3 regions of the Exiguobacterium sp. H66 genome follow, and region 2 is predicted to be linked to each of the others. Evidence: riboswitches for the same ligand, from Rfam matches in the RefSeq annotation. Region 2 holds a riboswitch; each other region holds the start of a gene.
The links. Region 2 has a riboswitch for lysine ahead of KNP88_RS12910 (amino acid permease). Riboswitches for the same ligand answer to the same signal wherever they lie in the genome.
Positions count from the first base shown of each region.

Region 1: another riboswitch for lysine. It lies ahead of KNP88_RS08335 (Na+/H+ antiporter NhaC family protein); the one in region 2 lies ahead of KNP88_RS12910 (amino acid permease).
Region 3: another riboswitch for lysine. It lies ahead of KNP88_RS10830 (aspartate kinase); the one in region 2 lies ahead of KNP88_RS12910 (amino acid permease).

Region 1 covers NZ_JACSMQ010000004.1:77,565-85,261, forward strand. The annotation lists gene KNP88_RS08325 (hypothetical protein) at 1-434, shown strand, start outside; gene htpG (molecular chaperone HtpG) at 519-2,384, shown strand; gene KNP88_RS08335 (Na+/H+ antiporter NhaC family protein) at 2,750-4,333, opposite strand; lysine riboswitch at 4,438-4,613, opposite strand; gene KNP88_RS08340 (type I phosphomannose isomerase catalytic subunit) at 4,724-6,532, opposite strand; gene KNP88_RS08345 (PTS sugar transporter subunit IIB) at 6,683-6,979, shown strand; gene KNP88_RS08350 (PTS sugar transporter subunit IIA) at 6,984-7,313, shown strand; gene celB (PTS cellobiose transporter subunit IIC) at 7,328-7,697, shown strand, end outside.
Region 2 covers NZ_JACSMQ010000008.1:90,586-98,282, reverse strand. The annotation lists gene KNP88_RS12935 (DHA2 family efflux MFS transporter permease subunit) at 1-143, opposite strand, end outside; gene KNP88_RS12930 (HlyD family secretion protein) at 156-812, opposite strand; gene KNP88_RS12925 (TetR/AcrR family transcriptional regulator) at 1,006-1,599, shown strand; gene KNP88_RS12920 (GGDEF domain-containing protein) at 1,693-2,784, opposite strand; gene KNP88_RS12915 (MarR family winged helix-turn-helix transcriptional regulator) at 2,941-3,396, opposite strand; lysine riboswitch at 3,568-3,752, shown strand; gene KNP88_RS12910 (amino acid permease) at 3,865-5,346, shown strand; gene KNP88_RS12905 (solute:sodium symporter family transporter) at 5,876-7,636, shown strand; gene KNP88_RS12900 (hypothetical protein) at 7,693-7,697, shown strand, end outside.
Region 3 covers NZ_JACSMQ010000006.1:42,642-50,338, reverse strand. The annotation lists gene dapB (4-hydroxy-tetrahydrodipicolinate reductase) at 1-567, opposite strand, end outside; gene dapA (4-hydroxy-tetrahydrodipicolinate synthase) at 564-1,445, opposite strand; gene KNP88_RS10835 (aspartate-semialdehyde dehydrogenase) at 1,468-2,460, opposite strand; gene KNP88_RS10830 (aspartate kinase) at 2,473-3,672, opposite strand; lysine riboswitch at 3,785-3,963, opposite strand; gene argH (argininosuccinate lyase) at 4,035-5,405, opposite strand; gene KNP88_RS10820 (argininosuccinate synthase) at 5,402-6,607, opposite strand; gene KNP88_RS10815 (GNAT family N-acetyltransferase) at 6,729-7,157, opposite strand; gene KNP88_RS10810 (alanine--tRNA ligase-related protein) at 7,154-7,697, opposite strand, start outside.

The DNA.
Region 1 (7,697 bases), on a different contig from region 2:
GAGAGCCGGTCATCCATGCGGATTTTTTTCCATTTCCGACGAAACGTTACATGGGAACGATCGCTCAGCGACATGAACTGGAAGAAACCGTATTTGGTCAGACGTTCCTTTTGAAATTGATTCGTCTCTTTTCGTTACGCGGCATCATTCTCCTCGGACGGGAACATACGGAACGTTACCGGACAATCGATCAGACGGCTACATGGCAAGCGCCCGAGCCGGTCCCGGGGTATCCGGATGCCGTCTTCGAACTCGGGTATTCGGAACAATTTTCCGTTCCAATCATCGGTCTTCACTTTAAACCGAGTGAGCAGTTCATCGGACTCGGGAATCGGCCGGACTGCCATGGTGTCAGTCATGGCACATACGGGTCAGCGGAAAGCTTACGTAAAATCGGAAAATATATCCGCAGCCGACTCGAAGAAGGGGATTGACACTATTTTTCCAATCCGTAATAATAGATTTGTATTAGCACTCTTATTGTTAGAGTGCTAAAAAAGAACTAGGGGGCATCGGAAATGGAAACGAAACAGTTCAAGGCAGAGTCGAAACGTTTACTCGAAATGATGATTCATTCCATCTACACACATAAGGAAATCTTTTTACGTGAGTTGATTTCGAACGCTAGTGATGCGATAGACAAGATTTATTACAAAGCATTGACGGACGAGACACTGACGTTCGAAAAGGATGCCTATAAGATTACGATTGAACCAAACCAAACGACACGACAGCTCGTCATTCGTGATACGGGAATCGGGATGACGAAAGAGGAGCTCGAAGCGAATCTCGGGACAATCGCGAAGAGTGGGTCACTTGCCTTTAAGGCGGAGAATGCCGCGCAAGACGGACACGATATCATCGGACAGTTCGGTGTCGGCTTTTATTCGGCATTCATGGTCGCGGACGTGGTCACGGTCATCACGAAACCATTCGGTAGCGAAACAGCGTACAAGTGGGAGTCGCACGGTGTCGACGGTTATACGATTGAAGAAGTCGAAAAAGCTGCAGTCGGGACGGAAATCACGCTGCACATCAAAGCGAACGAAGAAGATGAAAATTATGATGAGTATTTAGATACGCATCGTTTGCGGACGATCGTCAAAAAGTATTCCGACTTCATCCGCTATCCGATTGAGATGGAAGAGACGGAACGTCAACCGATCGAAGGATCGGACGAGATGGAAGAAGTGAAGGTCGTCAAGACAATCAACAGCATGGTGCCGATTTGGCGGAAAAATAAACGAGAGTTGACGGACGAGGATTATACGAACTTCTATCAAGAAAAACGATATGGATTTGATACACCAGTCAAGCACATCCATATTAGTGCAGATGGTGCCGTCCGTTATCAATCGATTTTATTCATTCCGGAGCAACCGTCCTTCGACTATTATTCGAAAGAGTTCGAGAAAGGTCTTGAACTGTATGCGAACGGCGTCTTGATCATGGAAAAATGCAGTGACCTCTTGCCGGACCACTTTAGCTTCGTCAAAGGGATGGTCGACTCGGAAGACTTGTCACTCAATATTTCACGTGAGTTGTTGCAGCACGACCGCCAACTCAAATTGATTGCGAAAAACATTCAAAGTAAGATTAAGACGCAACTTGAAGGACTGCTTCGTGACGATCGCGAGAAGTATGAAACCTTTTATCAAGCCTTTGGTCGTCAATTGAAGTTTGGAATTTACAATGATTACGGCATGCATAAAGAGACGGTCAAAGATCTTGTCCTGTTCCACTCGGCAAAAGAGAAGAAGCTGGTCACGCTCGCTGAATACGTCGCGGCGATGCCGGAAGATCAAAAATACATCTACTATGCTTCAGGTGAAAGTACGGACCGTTTAGATAAGTTACCACAGTCGGAGCTTGTCAAAGACAAAGGGTTCGACATTCTGTACTTTACGGAAGAAATCGATGAGTTCGCGATTCAAATGTTGCTCAACTATGAAGGAAAAGAATTTAAATCGGTTACGAGCAGTGATCTTGGGATCGAGCAAGCGGATCAAGCAGAAACGACCGAAACACAAGTCGAGATGTTTACAGCAATGCAGGAAGCGCTCGCTGGGCAAGTCAAAGAAGTCAAAGCTTCGTCACGCTTAAAATCACATCCGGTCTGCTTCGCGACGGATGGTGCCGTTTCGATTGAAATGGAGAAAATTCTTAAGTCGATGCCGAACAACCAAGATGTTTCAGCCGTGAAAATTTTAGAGTTGAACACGTCACATGACGTCTTCGAAGCCATTGAAACGGCCTTTAAAGAAGACCGTCCGAAATTTGAACGCTATACGAAATTAATGTACCAACAAGCGTTGCTCATGGAAGGCTTGCCAATCGAAGATCCAGTTGCGTTTGCAAATGAAGTGTGTGCCTTGATGGTGTAAGAATGATCGCTTCAGCGTGTAGACAAACTCTTATGAAGCGTGAACATGCGATATCGAATTGCAATTCGTTCGTGCTTTCCTGGATTTCTCTCACGGTATTACCTAAAAAGCATCACGTTTCGTTGACTCCTACGGGGAAAAGTGCGTTTTTAACGCACTGTCAGAGGCAGGCAAGACCCTGCTCGTTGTCCGTGAGGATCAAGGAGCAACGGCTTGCGCCTCGCCCGAGGAAAGCAACGAAACAAGACGCTTTTTATTTCTTCATACCATGTTGTCTACAACTTAAAAGAAGGGATTGCACATCACGGTAGATGGCAATCCCTTCTTTTTTTCTCGTCTCGGCTAAGCTGAGCGTTATTTTTTTGTTATTCAGCGCGAAGTTCAGTTGGTACTTTACCGCGTTTCGAGACGACATTCAGGACGACGAGTGCGAGTAAGAAGGCGATGAGTGCACCGATGAAGCCGATGATTGATGAATCGGTTAAACCGAGCACAAGGTAGCCGACTGCCGATGTCGCTGCACCAACCAACGCATACGGAAGTTGTGTCGTGACGTGATCGATATGATGCGAACCGGCACCTGTCGAACTGAGAATCGTCGTATCGGAAATTGGTGAACAGTGGTCTCCGAAGACGGATCCGGCAAGAACGGCAGCGAGCGTCGGAAGTAAGAGATTCGGTTCGACCGCCATGATGAGGTCAGCACCGATCGGCAGCATGATACCGAATGTTCCCCAACTTGTACCTGTCGAGAATGCCATTAAGCTTGCAATCAAGAACAATAAGAAGGGGAGGTACGAAGCAGAAATCGACTTACTGACGAAGCTTGCTAAGTACTCACCTGTTTTCATGTCACCGATAACAGCGATGATTGTCCAAGCGAATAATAAGATGACGACAGCAGGCCACATGGATTTCATCCCAGCCCAGATGCTGTGTCCGTATTCGCGCGCCGGGATTTTCCGACCAATCAACATCAGGAAAGCAACGACTAAACTGATGACGACACCAGCAACGAGTGAACGTGTTACGTCTGTCGCTTCAAATGCACCAATCAACGTAAATGCACGATTGTCAGCAGCGAGTGCCTGAGCACCGGTAAAGAGTAATGCGGAAACTGTTGCAATGACGAGAACGATAATCGGAACGACGAGGTCACGTACTTTTCCACCTTCGTGTTCTTTGACTTCCTCTGCCATCCCCATCGGTGTTCCTTTACTTGCGTCGAAAAGTTCACCTTTTAATGCACGAAGTTCATGCGTCCGCATCGGTCCGACCGCAATCCCTGTGTACGCGATGTAAAGCGTCAGCAATAGAGCGAAAATCGCATAGAAGTTGAGGGGCACGATCATCATGAAAGCACTGAATGCGGAATACTCCGTAATCGAATGTGTCGTTAAGATACCAGCGATGATCGAGATGATGAACGCTCCCCAACTTGAAAGCGGGCTGATGACACAGACTGGAGCAGCCGTCGAGTCAATAATATACGCAAGTTTTGCACGCGAGACGCCACGACGGTCCGTTAACGGACGACTGACATTCCCGACAGCAAGACTGTTGAAATAATCATCGATGAAGATTAAAATACCTAAACCAAATGCTGCGAGGCGAGCGCCGCGCGCTGTCTTGACGTGTGTTGTTGCCCATTCACCGAAGGCATGTGCACCGCCCGATGTTTGGATAAGCGTCGATAGAACACCGAGTAATAGTAAGAAGATGAGTAATAAGACGTTCCATTCATTTAACGCCCCATCCGCCCAAAATAGACTAAAGATGTTTTTGCCGAGATAGACGACCGTATCGATTGGATTAAAGCTATGCAGCAATAAAGCACCAATCAAAATACCGACACCAAGTGAAATAACGACTTTGCGCGTCACGATTGCAAGTGCGATTGCAATGACAGCTGGAATGAGCGCAACGATTGAATCTGAATAATTGACCATTGTGTGGTTCCTCCTCTTTTTTTAGAAGATGAGACCCATTGCATACAAAAAAGCAAGGGCACCGGCAACAAAGCCGACACCCTTGCTGGATGCGTCTTTCTTAGCCGAATTGGAGCGCTCCATACAAAATACGTATGGCAATCGAACGGGTATTTCCCAATTCGACCAGTACCATCAAGTCAGACACTTGACGATACTTCGGCAGCATTACCTTTCCTTGATCGTCCTCGTTGTCATCCTCAGATCAAATACTCATTAAGACCGCGCCTCTACCTCATCGATAGAATAGTCATATTCTTTTAATAAGAAAACCTTATCATATTTCAGAAAAAAGTTTCAAGTCTGTTTTTAAAAAAAAGTAGTAAAGTCTGTTCAAAAGGAACAATGAAGTTATTCGGCGTTCATCCGATTTAAATGGGCAGCACCGATGACACCGGCATTTCCTTCCAATGCAGCTAAGCGGATGATTGTTTTTTGACGTAACGTCGGGTAGAGACGGGCATTGACGGCTTGTAAGAGCTCCTCCCAAAATAAATCGGCGGAAGCCGTAACACCGCCGCCGATGATGACAGCTTCCGGATCAAGTGTATGAATGATGTTCGCGATGCCTGTTGCTAAATGGTTAACGAAGCGAAGTCTTTCCAGTGGATTGCGAAGAAGTGTTGCGACAGAACGCTCGTTCAACAAATCAGCACGTGTCTGAAGTGCCGTCCCGCTTGCTAATCCTTCGAGTGAGCCTTTGTTCAAGACAGGGTGTTCCGGTCCAGAAGCATCGATGATCGTATTTCCGATTTCACCAGCATATCCGTGTGCGCCTCGAATCAACGTCTTTTGATAGACATATCCACCACCGATTCCTGTACTGACTGTCATGTAATAGATGGATGCATAGTCTTGGCCTGCCCCGAACAATGCTTCGCCGAGCGCGGCGGCATTTGCATCATTTTCAAGGGAAACCGGGATGTTAAAGAACTCTTCTAACGGGCGAACCAAATTTACATCGTCCCAACCCGGCAGGTTCGGAGGTGACAATAGCCGACCCGTTGCTGCATCAAGCGGACCAGGCGCTGCGATACCAATTCGTTCGACTTCAAATTCTTCAAGTAGCTTTTGGATGGCTTGTCTTAAATGATTAATTGTATAGTCCGGGCCAGCAGCCGCCTCTGTCAAAAATCGATATTGTTTTACGACATGGTGCTGATTGATTGCGGCAACACGCGTGTGAGTCCCACCAAGATCAATTCCGATGTGAAGTCGTTGTTTCGGTGTTGGATTTGGACCAGTCAATAGAAGTTTCCCCTTTCCAGAAACGGTACAAGTTACTTTTGCCGGAATCAGAACCGTGTCTCCGGCGGTATAACGCAATTGGTTGATGATCAGCGTGCCACTGATGATAGTGATGACTTGGAAGGAAGTTCGTGGTGCAATCGTAATCATGTCATGGATGGCCCATTCCTCGACAAAAAAATAGGCGTTGGTTGTCAGTAGTCTTGAACAAAAAGAGGTCGGTACATAAGGCTCCTCGTACTGGAAATGAGGAAATTGAATGACTTCGAGTGCTTCTTTAAGGTGGAGTTGACGCGGTTTGTTGGTCGAATGGTCAATTCGATCGTAATCGTACAACCGGTACGTGGTATCAGAGTTCTGCTGGATTTCGATGACAAGACACCCTTCGGTTAAAGCATGAACAGTACCTGCTGGAACGTAAAAAAAATCGCCGGGTGAAACAGGCAAATCAATTAAGCCGGAAGTTAAATCGTCTTCACGGACAGCGCGCAACAAATCAGCTTTTGTTTTGAAGTCATGCCCATAAATAATGGTGGCGTCTGCCGGACAATCGACGATATACCAGCATTCATTTTTCCCGTAAGGCTGTCCTTCTAGGCGACAGGCATCATGATCGTCAGGATGGACTTGAACGGACAAATCATCCGCAGCGTCAATCCACTTAATGAGTAAAGGAAAAGCTTCCGTTGTGTCCACCCCAAAGATTTCAGGGTGATTTGACCATAAATCCCGTAGTGCATCACCGGAAAAACGTCCGGCATTCACCTTGGTTTGCCCGTTTTGGTGATCAGCCAAAGTCCAAGCTTCACCGATGTTGTGTTTGCCTAACGTATCAAATCCATATGCACCAAGCTTACATCCACCCCATATCCGCTCCTGTAAAATCGGCTCAAAACAAATCAGTTCTTCCATGATTGTTCCTCCTCCAAGTTGTTTTCGATTACAACACTACACTTTTTAAAAATAAAAATAAACAAAATAAAAATCAAGTATAGACATGAATGTTAAAATCCGTATAATCAAAGTTGTAAGCGATTCCAAAACGCGGAAGGAATGGTTGAAATGAAAAAAATCATGTTGGCGTGTAGTTCAGGAATGTCGACGAGTATTCTCGTCACTAAGATGCAGGAACATGCCCAATCACTTGGTGAAGAGGCGACAATTTGGGCAGTCGGTCAAGACCAAGCTTTAAAAGAAATGGATGGAGCAGATGTTGTATTGATTGGTCCACAAATGCGCTTTTTATTATCAAAATTTCAACAAGCGACAGATAAACCAGTCGAAGTCATCGATATGATGGCGTACGGAATGGCCGACGGAAAAGCGGCCTATGAACAAGCCGTTAAGTTGATGGGGTGAAGAAATGAAAACAAATGAACAGACGATGGAACAAGTAGCGTTCATGATGATTTTGCATAGTGGAAATGCGCGAAGTACGATTCGTGAAGCAATCGAAGTGTACAAGGAAGAATCATTTGAGGCATTTGAGCGGTTATTAACAGATGCCCGAGAACAGTTGCAAGAAGCGCACCAGATTCATTTCGGTCAAGTCCAAAAAGAAGCGAGCGGTGAGGCGACGACATTGTCTTTACTGCTTTTGCATGCAGAAGATCATTTGATGTCGACACAAACGATGCTTGATTTGACGTCAGGATTAGTTGAAATGATGGAACATAAATTTTCTCAAAAATAAGAGGAGGGATTGAAATGGCTGGTAATAGTAAGTGGTTCGATTTGTTGAGTCGTTTCCTGATGCCGATTGCGGCATATTTAAACAATAGCCGCTATCTTCAGACGTTACGTGACGCGTTCATGCTCGCTTTTCCGATTACGATGTTCGGTTCATTAATCGTTGTTATTGCGAATTTACCATTCTTAGATAAATTTATGTCGCCTGGAGTATTGGATGCTTTTAAAACTTCATTAGGAAACGCCCCTTCGGCGACGATGGGAATCATGTCACTATTCGTCGTCTTCGGTATCGGATATTATCTCTCGAAAAGCTATGATGTAGAAGCTGTTTTTGGTGGTGTAATCGCCCTTGTTTCTTTTTTACTTTTAACACCTTTTTTTGTAG
Region 2 (7,697 bases):
TCTGCTTCAATCAATGTTTCATCAAGCGCCGGACCTCCTGCGCCAGCTACCCGCGGTTGCCGTGCCCGGCGTGCAATCAAATTGACTGCAAGGAACGTGACAAGCATGAACACAATGTATCCAAAGAGGAAGGTCGTAGACATAAGCGTCCCTCCTTAATCCTTATGAATGCGGACGGTCACATTCATACCAGGGCGAATGTCGAGTGATTTTTCTTGTGAGAGCGACACCTTCACGGGAATCACTTGCGCGACTTTTGTATAGTTTGCGTTTCCATTCGATGACGGCATCATCGAGAACGTGCCTGCTGTTGTCATCCCGATTTGTTCGACTTCACCCGAAAGTGTTGTATCGGGATAACTATCGACATAGACATCGACGGCTTGACCGACTTTGACTTCATCGATTTCTGTTTCTTCGACGTTTGCTGTGACCCATAATTCATTTAAGTTAAATCCGTAAGCGAGCGGCGTACCGGCACCAACAAAACCGTTCTCTGTCGCCATCGACTGAACGACGGTTGCTTTTGCTGGCATTTCGATTGACGCATCAACCGGTTTTTGACCAGTTTGTGCCATCATGACGTGACCAAGTGTCGCCCCGTTATCGAGTGTCTGTCCTGTTTTTGCCGTCCAGTCAGTGAGTTTTCCAGCGCCAGGACTAGCAATTGTAATCATCTTACCGTCGATTTTGGCATTTTCTGTTTTGACGTAACTTGTTGCTTGATCGTAGTAATAATAACCGATTGCGCCACCACCAATTAAAACGACGAGCGTTAAAATATTGATGATTAATAATTTCTTCATGTTCATGAGTAAGTTGCATCCTTTCTGTTACTAGCTGATCGCCCCAGTGCGGTCTCATAAAAAAGACTCCTCTGGGGAGGAGTAGTTAATACAGTTAATTATATGGGTGCATAACAAACAAACAACCAACAATTTCCGACAAAATGTTGGAAAAGTCTTTGTTAACGGATACAATACGTAAAAAGGAGCTGAATTTTAAATGAATCAGTCGTGCGATCCGCGTCCTAAACGTTCACGTGAACGTATTACGACAGAGCTATTTCATTTACTTGAACACCATTCCTTTTCGACGATCACCGTCAAAATGTTGACGGATGGTGCTGAGGTCAATCGTTCGACCTTCTATGCGCACTATAAAGATAAATACGATTTGCTGGATCAAATCGTTGAGGAGCACATGACGTTGCTCGCAGAAGCGATTCGGATTACAGGAAAACAATCGGCCGAGCCTCCGACAGTCGAACGCGTCAGTCGTTACTTTGCACGTTTGTTCATCCACATTGAGCAAAACGAGCGCTTTTACCGGACGATGCTGCTCCAAGGAACAGTCAAGACGTTCATCTCCCGTTTCTTGGATACGTTAAAAGAAAACTACCGTCTTGCTTTCCGGGAGACGACAAGTGTCTCTGTTCCGGTGGATCGGGATTTATTACTGAACTACGTCATTGGTGGTCAACTCGGGCTCTTGATGTCGTGGTTACGAAATGATCGTCCGTATTCCTCCGAGTATATGGCAAATCAGCTCAGTCAGATGATCGTCTTCGGAACAGTTGAAAGTATTGGTTTCCCTTAGACACGCCCAGGGACTGTCTAAAAAATGAACTAAAAAGCGTCATTCCGATGTGAGGGAATGGCGCTTTTGGTGCTAGTCGGATATAACGTTAGATTACGCTTGACGGAATTCCAGCTGTTTCGTATAAATCGTACTTTGGTTACGTCCGTGCTCTTTTGAAGCATAGAGTGCTTTATCCGCTTGTTGCAATGCTTCGAGTGATGTATGGGATCCACCCGAATGGGCAATTCCTAACGAAATCGTAATCTTCAAATCAGGTACATTTGCAGTCGGGAACAGGTTACGGGCGACTGTCGTCCGCGCTAATTCAGAGATTTTTTTCGCATCCTTCAATGATGTGTTCGGTAAAATGATCAAAAATTCTTCTCCGCCGTACCGACCGACTAAATCATCCGGACGTACAATAGAGGCAAGTGTCGTTCCGAGTTGCCGCAACACATCGTCGCCCACATCATGACCATATGTATCGTTAACGTGTTTGAAGAAATCGATATCGATCAGGATAAGTGAATATCCGTCGTCATCCGATCCGACGAGTGATAGGGAGTCGTCCAGACGTCGGCGATTGGCGAGACCCGTCAAGGCGTCGGTCATCGCAAGTTTTTGCTGGTACTGGATATTTTCAAAATGTCGTCTCAGTTCGGCTAATAAGCGATAGGTGACGAGTCCGGCTAATAAGTTAAAGAAAATGTACGTAACCGATACTTTGAAAAACGTTTCCCAACTGTTTGTCAGTGCATAGATGGCTGGTAACGAATAGAGAATACCGATTCCGATCATTAATTCAAAGGTCAGCAATGTATTACGTAAAAATCTGCGTGCTATGCCAATTGTCAAAATGAATAAAACCATGATGACGGAAGCGAGAATCGCTCCTTCGATTTGATCAGCAGGTGTAATTAAAAAACGCGTTCCGATAATCATGACTCCCGTGATGAGGGCACTAGGCAATCCGCCAAATAATGTGGCAATTGCGACAGGAATGATGCGTAAGTCAATCCGGGCAATATCAATTTGAATGCTGTTGAACATGAGGAGTACAGCAATTGCACCAGCTACACAACCTAAAATAAGGCGTGATTCAAGCTTTGATTTTGGTGTAATTCTTGGTTGATTTCGAAAAGGTAAAAATAAAAGCGTGATTGTCGTGAATAAGAGACAAAAATTTATGATGAAGTTATTCATAATAGACAACAAATCCTCCCAACTCCTCCTGCAGTATACTTCCAATTATATACTTTGAGTATACTCGTTCTACTAACGGTATAGGAGGTCTGAATGTTTAGAATAAAAAAAGAAAAACAGAACAAAACCTCTGTTTTTCTCTTGATTTTTAATTTATTAATTGGATGAGACGACTTCTTCATCCATTGTCGCAAGGATTTTATCAAATACATGAATCATCACGTTCAGTTCTTCTTCAGATAAAGTGCCGAATCGCTCCTGAAGATATGTGCGACGGACGACTTCGAGATTCCGAAAAGCGGCCTCTCCCTCGTCAGTCAAGGCGAGGACGATTGAACGACGATCTTCCGTCGAGCGTGTCCGTGTCACAAAACCGGTCTTATAAAGTTTATCTGTCAAAGCGGTGACCTGACTTGTCGCGAGTTCGAACTGTTCCGCGAGTAATGTCGGACGCTGGGGGCCGTTTTCAGATAAGCTGCGTAAGATGAAGAATTCACTTCGCGTGGCAGTACCTTCAAACAGTTGATTCAACTCACGGCGCAACGTCCGGAGAATCACGCGCATTTGTTCTTCTAATCGATATGTCAATTGGTCATGTTGTTCTTGTCCCATCTGAGCAACATCCTTTCTGTACTACCTTCTACCATTTAGTGTACTAAAAATATCGGAATTTTACTATGAGCACGGTAGGATTCAAAAATATAAATTGACAAACAAGAAACATATTATGTACTATGTCGAAGTAATGAATTAGTAAATCAACTTAATTAGTTCTCACTCAACCAGTGGGATGGAGGTTGCGATTCTTATGAGTCGGGTTACGGATGTCGTCAAGCGGCAGATGAAATAGCTCAAAAGGAAGAATTGCCGAAATCGTAGACTACTTTGAAAGTCAGCGATTGGGATTAGATCAAACAGGTCTAATACTGTCATGAACCGTTTGCGGTTTATGGGGAGCTATCTTTCACGACGGTAGAATGAGACGCATCATCGATATGTTGCGTTCTCATCTTCCTCTTGGAAGGTGAGGGCGCTTTTTTGCGCCCTCTCAAAAATTATAAAAAGAGAGAAGCGACAGACATGAACAATTTACAACAGCAACAACACCCCCTTGATTCCACAGCAGAAGGGCTACAACGAGGGCTTCAAGCCCGGCATATGTCGATGATTGCAATTGGCGGAGCGATTGGGACCGGTTTATTCATCGCGTCAGGTGCCTCTGTTGCAGCGGCAGGACCGGGCGGTGCGTTACTTTCTTATACAATCGTCGGATTGATGGTCTACTTCTTGATGACGAGCCTTGGGGAGATGGCCGCCTATATGCCGGTCGCAGGATCGTTCTCGACGTACGGGACGAAGTTCGTCGACCCTTCATTCGGATTCGCCTTAGGATGGAACTATTGGTACAACTGGGCCGTCACGATTGCCGTCGAGCTCGTCGCAGCACAAATCGTCATGCATTACTGGTTCCCGAACATTCCGGGCGTCTATTTTAGCGCGCTGTTTTTACTTTTAATGATTGGATTAAATTATTTTTCGGTCAAAGGATTCGGTGAAGCCGAGTACTGGTTTGCGATGATTAAAGTCGTCACGGTCATCGTGTTTCTTGGTGTAGGAGTCGCGATGATTTTTGGTATCTTTACTTCGGAGCCACCAGCAGGCTTCAAAAACTTTGGCTTAGGTGATGCACCGTTTGTCGGAGGGATTCCAGCTGTCATCGGTATCATTCTTGTCGCAGGTTTTAGCTTTCAAGGGACGGAGCTCGTCGGAATCGCAGCAGGCGAGTCGGAAGATCCGGAAAAAAATGTCCCGAAAGCAGTTAAACAGGTGTTTTGGCGGATTTTATTATTTTATGTATTTGCGATCTTCGTCATCGGAATGTTGATTCCATACACAAGTCCGAGCCTTGTCTCAAATGATATTACGGATGTTGCCGTCAGTCCGTTCACACTCGTCTTCGAAAAAGCAGGACTCGTGTTTGCAGCAGCATTGATGAATGCGGTCATCTTGACGTCCGTCTTGTCTGCCGGGAACTCCGGGATGTATGCTTCAACCCGGATGCTCTACACACTGGCACGACAAGGTGATGCACCGAAACTATTTGCGAAAGTCTCAAAAAACGGTGTGCCGCGGAATGCGTTACTCGCGACAGGGGCGATTGGTGCGCTTTGTTTCTTGACGTCGATGTTCGGTGGACAAGTTTATCTTTGGTTACTGAATGCTTCCGGAATGACAGGATTTATCGCGTGGCTCGGGATCGCGATCAGTCATTACCGTTTCCGAAAAGGTTTCGTCGCCCAAGGGTATGCGTTACGTGACTTACCGTACGTTGCACCGGCATTCCCGTTTGGTCCGCTATTCGCATTTGGCCTATGTTTCCTCGTTATCGTTGGGCAAAACTATGCCGCGTTCCTCGCTGATCAAATCGACTGGGTTGGGATTGCAGCAACGTATATCGGAATTCCGTTATTCTTGGTCTTCTGGCTCGGACATAAAGTCAAACACCGGACATCGGTTGTCCGGTATGATGAGATGGAGTTTCCGAAACATCCGAAAAAATAATAGTATAAGCTAAAGGACCCTCTCGCTTACGAGAGGTCAGACTATAAGCAAAGTGTTATCGGGAATCGGGAGATCAAGCGTCTTTTTTCGTTGCTTTCCTCGGGCGAGGCGCAAGCCGTTGCTCCTTGATCCTAACGGACAATGAGCAGGGTCTTGCCTGCCTCTGGCAAGTCGCGTTGAAAACGCACTTTTCCCTTAGGAGTCAACGAAATATGACGCTTTTTAGGTAGTATCGTGACGGATTGTCTCTTGTTATCGCATGTTTACGCTTCTTAATAGTTTGTCTACACACAAAAACCCTCTCACTTGCGAGAGGGTTTTTTGTGTATAAAAGAACCGAGTGGTTTTCCGAAAGATTTTTTTAGTTTCTTTCCATGATATGTCCCTGCAAGTATGTCAATCCGTAATTGGATTATTTCTTTTTAATAATTTTATTTTTATCTAAAAATATTGTTTCAATAAAGTAAGAATAAGGAATAAATTCTTTACAGTAAATCTACTAAAACAATCGGGATGGAGGAAGTGTGAAATGAGTACATATGAATTGATTTTGACACTGGGTTCGGCCGCGTTCTTCATGGCGCTCGTTGCTTATGTGTCCTATCGCATGACACGAGGAAAGGAACAGGGAGTTGACGAATATTTTTTGGCAGGACGTGGACTAAGCGGAATCTTTATTGCCGGTTCCTTGCTTCTGACCAACCTTTCGGCAGAACAACTGATTGGTTTGAACGGTCAGTCGTTCATGGGGAATATGTCGAGCATGGCGTGGGAAGTCACGGCAGGGTTTGCTGCCATCATCATGGCGATCTACCTGTTGCCTAAGTTTTTGGGGATGGGGATTTCGACGTTACCTGAATTTTTAAGTCAGCGCTATGATGAAACGGTCCGGCGGATGACGGTGCTCTTATTCTTACTTGGCTACATGTGCGTGACGATTCCATCGATGCTTTACTCCGGCGGGATTGCCGTCTTACAGCTGTTTAACGTACCGGAGTTATTTGGATTGAGTTATACGCAGTCGCTGTGGCTCGTCATTTGGGTTGTCGGGATCATCGGGGCCCTCTATGCAATTTTCGGAGGACTACGTGCGGTCGCCGTCTCCGATACATTAAATGGAGTCGGCCTTGTCATCATCGGTTTCCTCGTTCCGATTCTTGGTTTTTTTGCACTTGGGGACGGAAACATGGTCGACGGGATGAAGCGTCTCGCAACGACACACCCTGAAAAATTGAATGCGATTGGGTCGTCAACCGACGCCGTTCCGTTCTTTTCGATTTTTACAGGGATTTTGTTTGCGAATCTCTTCTATTGGTCACTCAATCAATATGTGATTCAGCGCGTGCTTGGAGCAAAGGACTTAAAAGAGGGACAAAAGGGTGTCTTGATGACAGGCTTCCTGAAACTACTCGTCCCGGTATTTATGTTGATTCCGGGTGTGATTGCGTACCATTTGTATGGAGATAATCTAGCGAGTGGAGATTTGGCCTATCCGAAATTAATCACGGAGTTGCTCCCTGTCTCATTGATGGGATTTTTCTTGGCCGTCTTGCTGGGAGCAGTCTTTAGTTCATTCAACTCACTCTTAAATAGTATCGCGACGTTGTTCGTACTCGACATCTATCGCCCGGTCTTTGCGAAAGAAGCGACCGATCGGCAGCTGATCCGTGTCAGTAAAATCTTCGGAACGATCGTTGCCTTGATTTCATTTGTCGTCGCTCCATTCTTAATGTATGCACCAGACGGTCTTTGGACGTTGATTCGTCAATTCACAGGATTTTTCAACATTCCGATTCTCGTCATCGTCATGATGGGAATGCTCGTGCGGACGATTCCACCGATTGCTGCCAAAATCGTCATCGTTTTTCATGTCATTGCCTATTACTTCTTTGTTTTCGGACTCAGACAGTTGTTCGGAATCGATCACGGCATCAGCTTTATCCATGGCTACGGTATTTTATTGGTGATCGAAGTGCTGTTCATGTGGTTCATGGGGAAATATCGTCCTGTTATGCAGGTGAATCGTCGTCGACCGGTACGTACGACGGGGATGACACCATGGAAATATGCGATGCCTGTCTCGGTCTTACTCGTGTCGAGTATCATCTTGATGTATGTCCTCTTCTCGAAAATAGGACTCGCCTATCCGGATGGTATCGTTTCAGGCTGGTTCTGGCCAATCACGCTTGTCTTGCTTGTCGGGACGGTCCTCCTCTGGCGCTTTGCCTTGAAGTCGTGGCATGCGCGGTATACGACTTATCTCGAGAAAGAGTACAAACGAGCGGAATAAGTTCACAGTTGACGGCTCAAATCGATTAAGATTAAAGAAAAACGGAGGCGAGCATCGTGAA
Region 3 (7,697 bases), on a different contig from region 2:
ACCGAAAATTGTTCCACCACGCATCGAGTGCATGCCGATCTCAGACGCTTGGCGTTTTTCCCGTGTCGATTCACGTTCATAGATCGGCTGGACGTCACGGAGTTCTTGAATCGTCCGCAATAAGAGTTCTGCCGTCCCGCTTGGTGCATCGACCTTTTGATTGTGGTGCTTTTCTAACAGTTCGATATCGAACGAACTGGCGAGTGGTACGAGCACCTGTAACAATTGCTGCATCATCGCGATCCCGAACGACATGTTGTACGACTGAAAAATTGGAATTTCAGTCGAAGCGTCTTTTATCGTTTGTAACTCCGCTTCCGAAAATCCGGTCGTCGCGATGACGAGCGGTGTTTTCGTTTTGAGGCCATACGCCAGTAAATCCGGCAACAAGCTCGGATGAGAGAAATCGATGATGGCATCGACTTCTTCTGTTAGCTCGGACACCGTTTGATACGAAGGAATTTTCTCCGCTGACTTCGTCTGATCGATAACGGCGACGACTTCAGCGGGTGCCAATTCCTCGACATAATGCCCTGTCGCACCATATCCATGAATGGCAAGCTTCATCGAACCACTCCTTTATAAGCATGCATCGTCTCGAGTAAGTGTGCATGCCCGGCTTCGGATTGACGAACGAGCGGCAAGCGTGGTGCACCGACTGCAAACCCAATTTCTTCGAGTGCTGCTTTAACAGGAATCGGGTTGACGTCACTAAAGATCGCTGCAATGACCGGCATTAAATCACTTTGAATGCGTCGTGCCGTCACTAAGTCGTTTGCGAGCATGGCTTCAGCAAGCGCTTGTGTTTCTGCCGGGTACGGGTTCGACAGGACCGAGATGACACCTTGTGCTCCCCATGCCATGTACGGCAGGATTTGATCGTCGTTGCCACAGAAGACTGCAAAACCTTCGGGGAGTGCCGTCATCAATTCACCCATGAAACTGACATCCCCGCTCGCTTCTTTGAATGCTTGAATGTTCGGATGCTCCGCGAGTGTCACAGCTGTCTCAACTGCAATCGCGACACCCGTCCGTGAAGGTACGTTGTATAACATGATGGGTAATTCGACAGCATCCGCGACTGCGGTAAAGTGAGCAATCAAACCGGCTTGTGACGTTTTATTGTAATACGGTGTCACGAGCATCGCTGCATCCGCTCCGAGCCGCTGAGCCGTTTTCGTTTTTTCAATCGTCTGTGCCGTATTGTTCGTTCCCGTACCGGCAATGACCGGAACACGACCTGCCGTGACACGGACTGCTGTCTCAAGTAACGTTTCGAACTCTTCGCTCGAAAGCGTCGATCCTTCACCTGTCGTCCCGGCGACGACGAGCGCTTGGATATTGGCTGCAAGTTGCTGTTCAATCAACTGTTCAAAAACGACTAAGTCGAGTTCACCTGCTGAATTGAACGGTGTCGCGAGTGCTGTTCCTGCTCCTTTGAACATGTTAAATTCCTCCTTAGTATGATTAAGAATGGATGCCGTTTTCTAAAGCATGACGCGCGACCTGGACTGCATTTGACGCCGCGCCTTTTCGAATGTTATCCGCGACACACCACAGATGGAATGTGTTCGCGAGCGTTTGATCTTGACGAATCCGCCCGACGTACACTTCGTCCGTCCCGCTTGCATCAAGCGGCATCGGGTACTGATTTCGCGAAACATCATCAACCAGTACGACGCCTGGCGCGTCAGCAAGTGCTGTGCGAATCGCTTCGACCGTCGTCTCGTTTGAAAACGTCACGTTGATTGCAACTGAATGCGAATTTGTGACGGGAACACGGACACACGTCGCACTGACCGGTAAGTTCGGTTGGCTAAAAATCTTCCGTGTCTCGTCAATCATTTTTTGCTCTTCTTTCGTGTACCCGTCTTCTAAGAAGACATCGATATGCGGCAAGATATTATCATGAATCGGGTGCGGATAGTTGACCGGTTCTTCACCGCGGCTGCCTCGTGCTAAATCCTCGATTCCTTTTTGACCGGAACCGGAGACTGCTTGATATGTCGTATACGTGATTCGTTCAAAACCTAAGTGTTTGAGTGGTGCCAGGGCAACGACGGATTGAATCGTCGAGCAGTTCGGATTAGCGATCAGTCGGTCGGTGCTGCTGACCGCTTCCGGATTGACTTCTGGTACGACGAGCGGAATCGTCTCTTGCATCCGGAAAGCACTTGAATTATCGACGACAAGTGTTCCGTGTTCTGCCAGCAAGGGGGCATACTGTTCACTGATTGCTCCACCGGCTGCGAATAATGCGACGTCGATCCCGTGATGGATGATGTCTTCCGATAAAGCTGTAATCGTTACGTCCGTTCCATTAAACGAAACGACTTTTCCTGCTGATCGTTCTGAAGCATACGCCGACAGTTGACCGACTGGAAAATCGAGTTCCCTCAAGACTTGTAACATCTTTTGTCCGACGGCGCCTGTCGCACCGATGACTGCTACGTGGTACATGTTCATTCCTCCTTACAGGCTAAACGCGTTCGCGATCGCCGCGACCGTTCGTTCGATATCTGCTTGTGCGATTGTATACGAGATACTGATTTCTGATGTCGTGACTTGATAAAACGTGATGTTCTCGGCACGGAACGTCGCAAATAATTTTGATGCGACGCCCGTTGCGTCACGCATTCCGATTCCGACGACCGATAACTTGGCATGCTCGTTATGACGATCGACTTTAACGGTCGGAAAACGATCGATGATATCTTTCAGTGCCTCTTCGAGAAACTCTTCTTCATCGAGTGGACAAGAGAACGAAAGGAACACGTCACTATCAAAGGTCGTTTGACTGATCATGTCGATATTGACATGGCGATTCGATAACAATTCAAAAATGTCGGCGACTGCTGAATTGGTTTGTGGAACGTGTTTGATTGAAACCGTCAAAACATTTTTCGTTACACTGACGCTCGTGACTGCTTTTTGTTCCATCGTTTCTGTTGCCTCCATGATCCAAGTCCCTCTTTCCGATTCAAGTGTTTTCCCAACAAAGATATGCACGCCGTATTTTTTCCCGAGTTCAACGCTGCGCATCTCCATGACCTTCGATCCCAGTGCACTCATTTCCATCATTTCATCATATGAAATTTGTGGAATCGGCTGTGCCGCTTGATGAATCCGCGGATCCGCCATATAGACACCGTCGACATCCGTATAGATTTCACAGCGCTTATCAAGGACGGCCGCTAAGGCGACAGCCGTTGTGTCTGATCCACCACGACCGAGTGTCGTAACATCCCCGAGCTCGTTGACACCTTGGAATCCGGCGACGATGACGACATCATAGGTTTCGAGTTTCTTTCGTAACAAGTCCCCGTCAATTTGTTTAATCTTACTTTTCGTATGAACCCCCATCGTGCTGATTCCTGCCTGCGCACCTGTTTGTGATAAGGCTTTTACTCCGACGGAATTTAAGGCGATGCTGAGTAACGAAATCGTTTGTTCTTCGCCGATTGCGAGCAATCGATCGAGTTCACGTCGTTCAGGACGATCCGTGATTGCTTGCGCTTGTGCGATGAGCGAGTCTGTCATCTTCCCCATCGCAGAGACGACGACCACTAATTTTTCACCTTGTTCTGTCCGATTTTTTAAATAATTCGCAATTGACTGAATCTGTTCGACAGTCGCGACCGAGCTACCACCAAATTTAAGTACAGTTGTCACAATCCTATCTCCTTTGTCCCGAAACAGAAAAAAACGACGGGCCGGTAGGAGCGTTCCTACGGCCCGTCGTTATCACGATCGGACAAACGAAGACAAAGTCTTTCGTTCTTTTACGTAAGATAGCGCTCCGAAACATCGGTTTCGGCAGTACAACGGATCTTAACCGTTGTACCAGCAAATGAGAAGAAGCATCTTTCTCATTCACTTCGGCGGATTTCCCCTTTCACATCACTCAGCATGCTCGCTTCAATAAATGATGTTACTGATGTCATCCGCGCCTCTATCTGTCGGTTGTTAGTTACAGTTATAGCAAACATTTTTTGTTAAATCCAGTCATTTGCTAAATTTTTTTCATTTTTCCGTTAATCCGCGAGTTTTTTCTTCGCTTGATTGAGTTGTACAGAAACAGCAGCAAAACCTGTCCCGCCGTAACTTCCTCTTCTTGCCACTGCTTGCACCGGGTCGAGGAGCGGATAAACATCTTCCGCGATGACGGAGTGGAACGTTTGATACGTTTCAAGCGTTAAATCTTTTAAGAAACAATTCGTCTGAACACAATGGAGGACCGCTTTTCCGACGATTTCATGCGCTTCCCGGAAAGGAACACCTTTTGTGACGAGATAATCTGCTAGTTCCGTCGCATTCGAGAAGTCTTGCATTGTCGCCTTCTTGAGCGCTTCTGTCTTAAACGTTGCCGATTCGAGCATTCCCGTAAAGATTTGAACGGATTGTAAAACGGTATCTGCCGTATCGAAGACACCTTCTTTATCTTCTTGCATGTCTTTATTGTAAGCGAGCGGTAATGCTTTCATCGTCGTCAGGAACCCCATCAGGTTTCCATAGACACGCCCTGTTTTTCCGCGAATCAATTCAGCAAAGTCCGGGTTTTTCTTTTGTGGCATCATGCTCGAACCCGTTGAAAATGCATCTGACAATTCGATGAATGAAAATTCTTGCGACGCCCAGATGATGATTTCTTCACAAAAGCGTGAGAGGTGCATCATGACCGTCGAAGCAATCCCGAGGTATTCAATAACGAAGTCACGGTCCGATACAGCATCGAGGCTGTTCGGATAGACGTGCTCAAATCCGAGCAGTTCCGCTGACTTGAAACGGTCAATCGGGAATGTCGTCCCGGCGAGTGCCCCCGCACCGAGCGGCGAAATCCGAATCCGTTTCAAATTATCTGTCAGACGATCTACGTCACGGTCGAACATCCAAAAATACGCGAGTAGATGGTGTGCAAGTGAAATCGGTTGTGCCCGCTGTAAGTGGGTATACCCCGGCATGACGGTTTCGATGTGTACATCAGCCTGTTCCGTAATCACCGTCTGCAAGTTGCGTAGGCTTTCGATTAAATCAACCACATGTTGTTCCATCCATAAATGTAAATCCGTCGCAACCTGGTCATTCCGACTTCTCGCTGTATGCAATTTGCCTGCGACCGGTCCGATTTGTTCCGTCAGCAACCGTTCGAGATTCATGTGGATGTCTTCGTCAGCAAGCGAATAGACATGTGTTCCAATCGAAGCTCGTAACGTCTTGAGACCCGCTTCGATTTTTTTCCATTCCGTCTCTTCTAGGATACCTTGTTGATACAACATATTGGCATGGGCGAGACTTCCTTCTAAATCAACTGCCGCAAGCTTTTGGTCAAATGAAATCGATGCCCCAAACGCTTCAGCCTGAGCGGAAGCCCCTTCTGTAAACCGTCCGCCCCAAAGTTTCGTCATTTTGTCACGCCTTCCTGCCGATGAACACTTGCGTGTGTCGCAATCGCAAGACCGTGCAATTTAATGAATCCTTTCGCTGCTTCATGATCGAACGCATCTTCTTTCGTATACGTCGCAAGCTTCTCGTCATAAAGTGACACCGGTGACTGACGTCCTGTGACCGTCGCATTCCCTTTGTAGAGTTTGACCCGTACTTCGCCCGTGACGTCTTGTTGCGTCGCTTTTAAGAATGCTTTCAGGCCTTTCGTTAACGGCGCATGGAACAAACCGTTGTAGATTGTTTCTGCATATTGTTGACTTAAAATCGGTTTGAAGTGAGCGACGTCTTTCGTCAATGTGATGGTCTCGAGTGCGACATGGGCTTTTAGCAAGACCGTTGCTCCCGGGCATTCATACACTTCCCGCGATTTGATTCCGACGAGACGGTTCTCGACGTGGTCAATCCGTCCGACACCATGTGCCCCAGCGATGATGTTGAGTTCTGTAATCAACTTCGCCAGTGGATAGACTGTTCCGTTGATTGAAGTCGGAACACCCGCTTCAAAACCGATAATGACTTCTTCTGCTTGATCCGGTGCTTCTTCCGGTGCGACCGTCAGTGCATAAGCATCTTGCGGCGGTTCTGTCCAAGGGTTTTCAAGGACACCACATTCGTTACTCCGTCCCCAAAGGTTCATATCGATTGAATATGGGCTGTCGAGATTGATTGGAATCGGGACATTGTTGTCTTTTGCATAAGCGATTTCCTCTTCACGTGACCATTTCCATTCCCGTACAGGGGCGATGACTTCCAGTGAAGGATCGAGTGCTGCGACCGAAACTTCAAACCGGACTTGGTCATTTCCTTTTCCCGTACAACCATGTGCAACGGCCGTTGCGCCATGTTGATGCGCAACTTCGACGAGCTTTTCAGCAATCAGCGGGCGAGACAGTGCCGAAATCAGTGGATACGCGCCTTCGTAGTGGGCACCGTATTGAAGTGCTGGTAAGACGAATTCATTTGCGAATTCTTCTTTGACATCAAGAACAATCGATTCGACGGCTCCGACGAGCAACGCTTTTTCCTTGATGACAGTCAAATCTTTTCCTTCGCCGACGTCCATACATAAAGCGACGACATCATATTCCTTACTCAACCATTTAATTGCCACCGATGTATCAAGTCCCCCAGAATACGCTAAAATTAATTTTTGTTTCGTCATTATTAATTCCTCCCTGATTTCGAATCCATCTGTCTGTATAAAAATTCATTATGAATTATATATATACATAGACTTTCAAAAAAAGAAACCCTTTTTGCAGGATTTCTTTAAAATTTCTCAATTAAATTTTCTTTTCCATCGTTCGGTGTGGGATGCCGGCATCATCAAATTCGTCGGACATGATGTTGTATCCTAAGCCTTGATAAAAAGGAATCGCTTGAACTTGAGCACCAAGCGTCAAGATGCTCCGACCCTCTCGTCTCGCCACACGTTCCATTGCTCGCATCAGCTCACCGCCGTAGCCTTTCCCACGTGTCGCAGCTAGCGTCGCAACACGTTCGACCTTCATCCGCTGATCGTCGTAAGGACGTGTCCGCCCTGTCGCGACAGGACGATTTTGTTCGTCAAGGACAAGCAAGTGAATCGCTGTTTCGTCATGGGTATCATATTCAAGATTACGAGGAACCCCTTGTTCTTCGACGAAGACCCGTTCGCGAATCATTCGGACTGCTTGGTGCTGCTCTGCTGTTTTTACTTGAATCACTGTCATGTTACTTGTTCCTCCTTCAATCGTTCTATGTAAGCAACTGCATCCTCATGCGTGTTGAACATCGCCTGTGCGACGTGCTCGCTACCACCACCACGTCCATTGAACGTCTTCAAATGGACTTTGGCAAATTTCCCGAGGTGGACCGGACTTGATCCTTGCATCAATAATTTTTTAGCTGATTCGTTCCAAATGAGTCCGAGACGTCCTGCTTCCGCAATCGCTTTGACTAGTTTTTCAGAGAATGGCAATGCCTCTTCAGCATGGTTTACGAAAATCCAATCCTCCGTCGACGCCAGTAGTTTATTGAGTTCCGTACGGACATGTGCGGCTTGAACTGTTTCAATCATCCGATTCAAGCGAACGACATCTTGTTTTAATTCTTCGACGGCTTGCGGCAGCTGCTCTTTTTTAGCCGATAACAATTGAGCAGCTTCACGCAAGGCACGTCTTTCCTTCGTTAACAACTCAAATGCGCGCCCTTTCGCGACGTACATCAGTCGAATATTCCCCCGAATCCGCTCCTGCCCTGTCAAGACAATC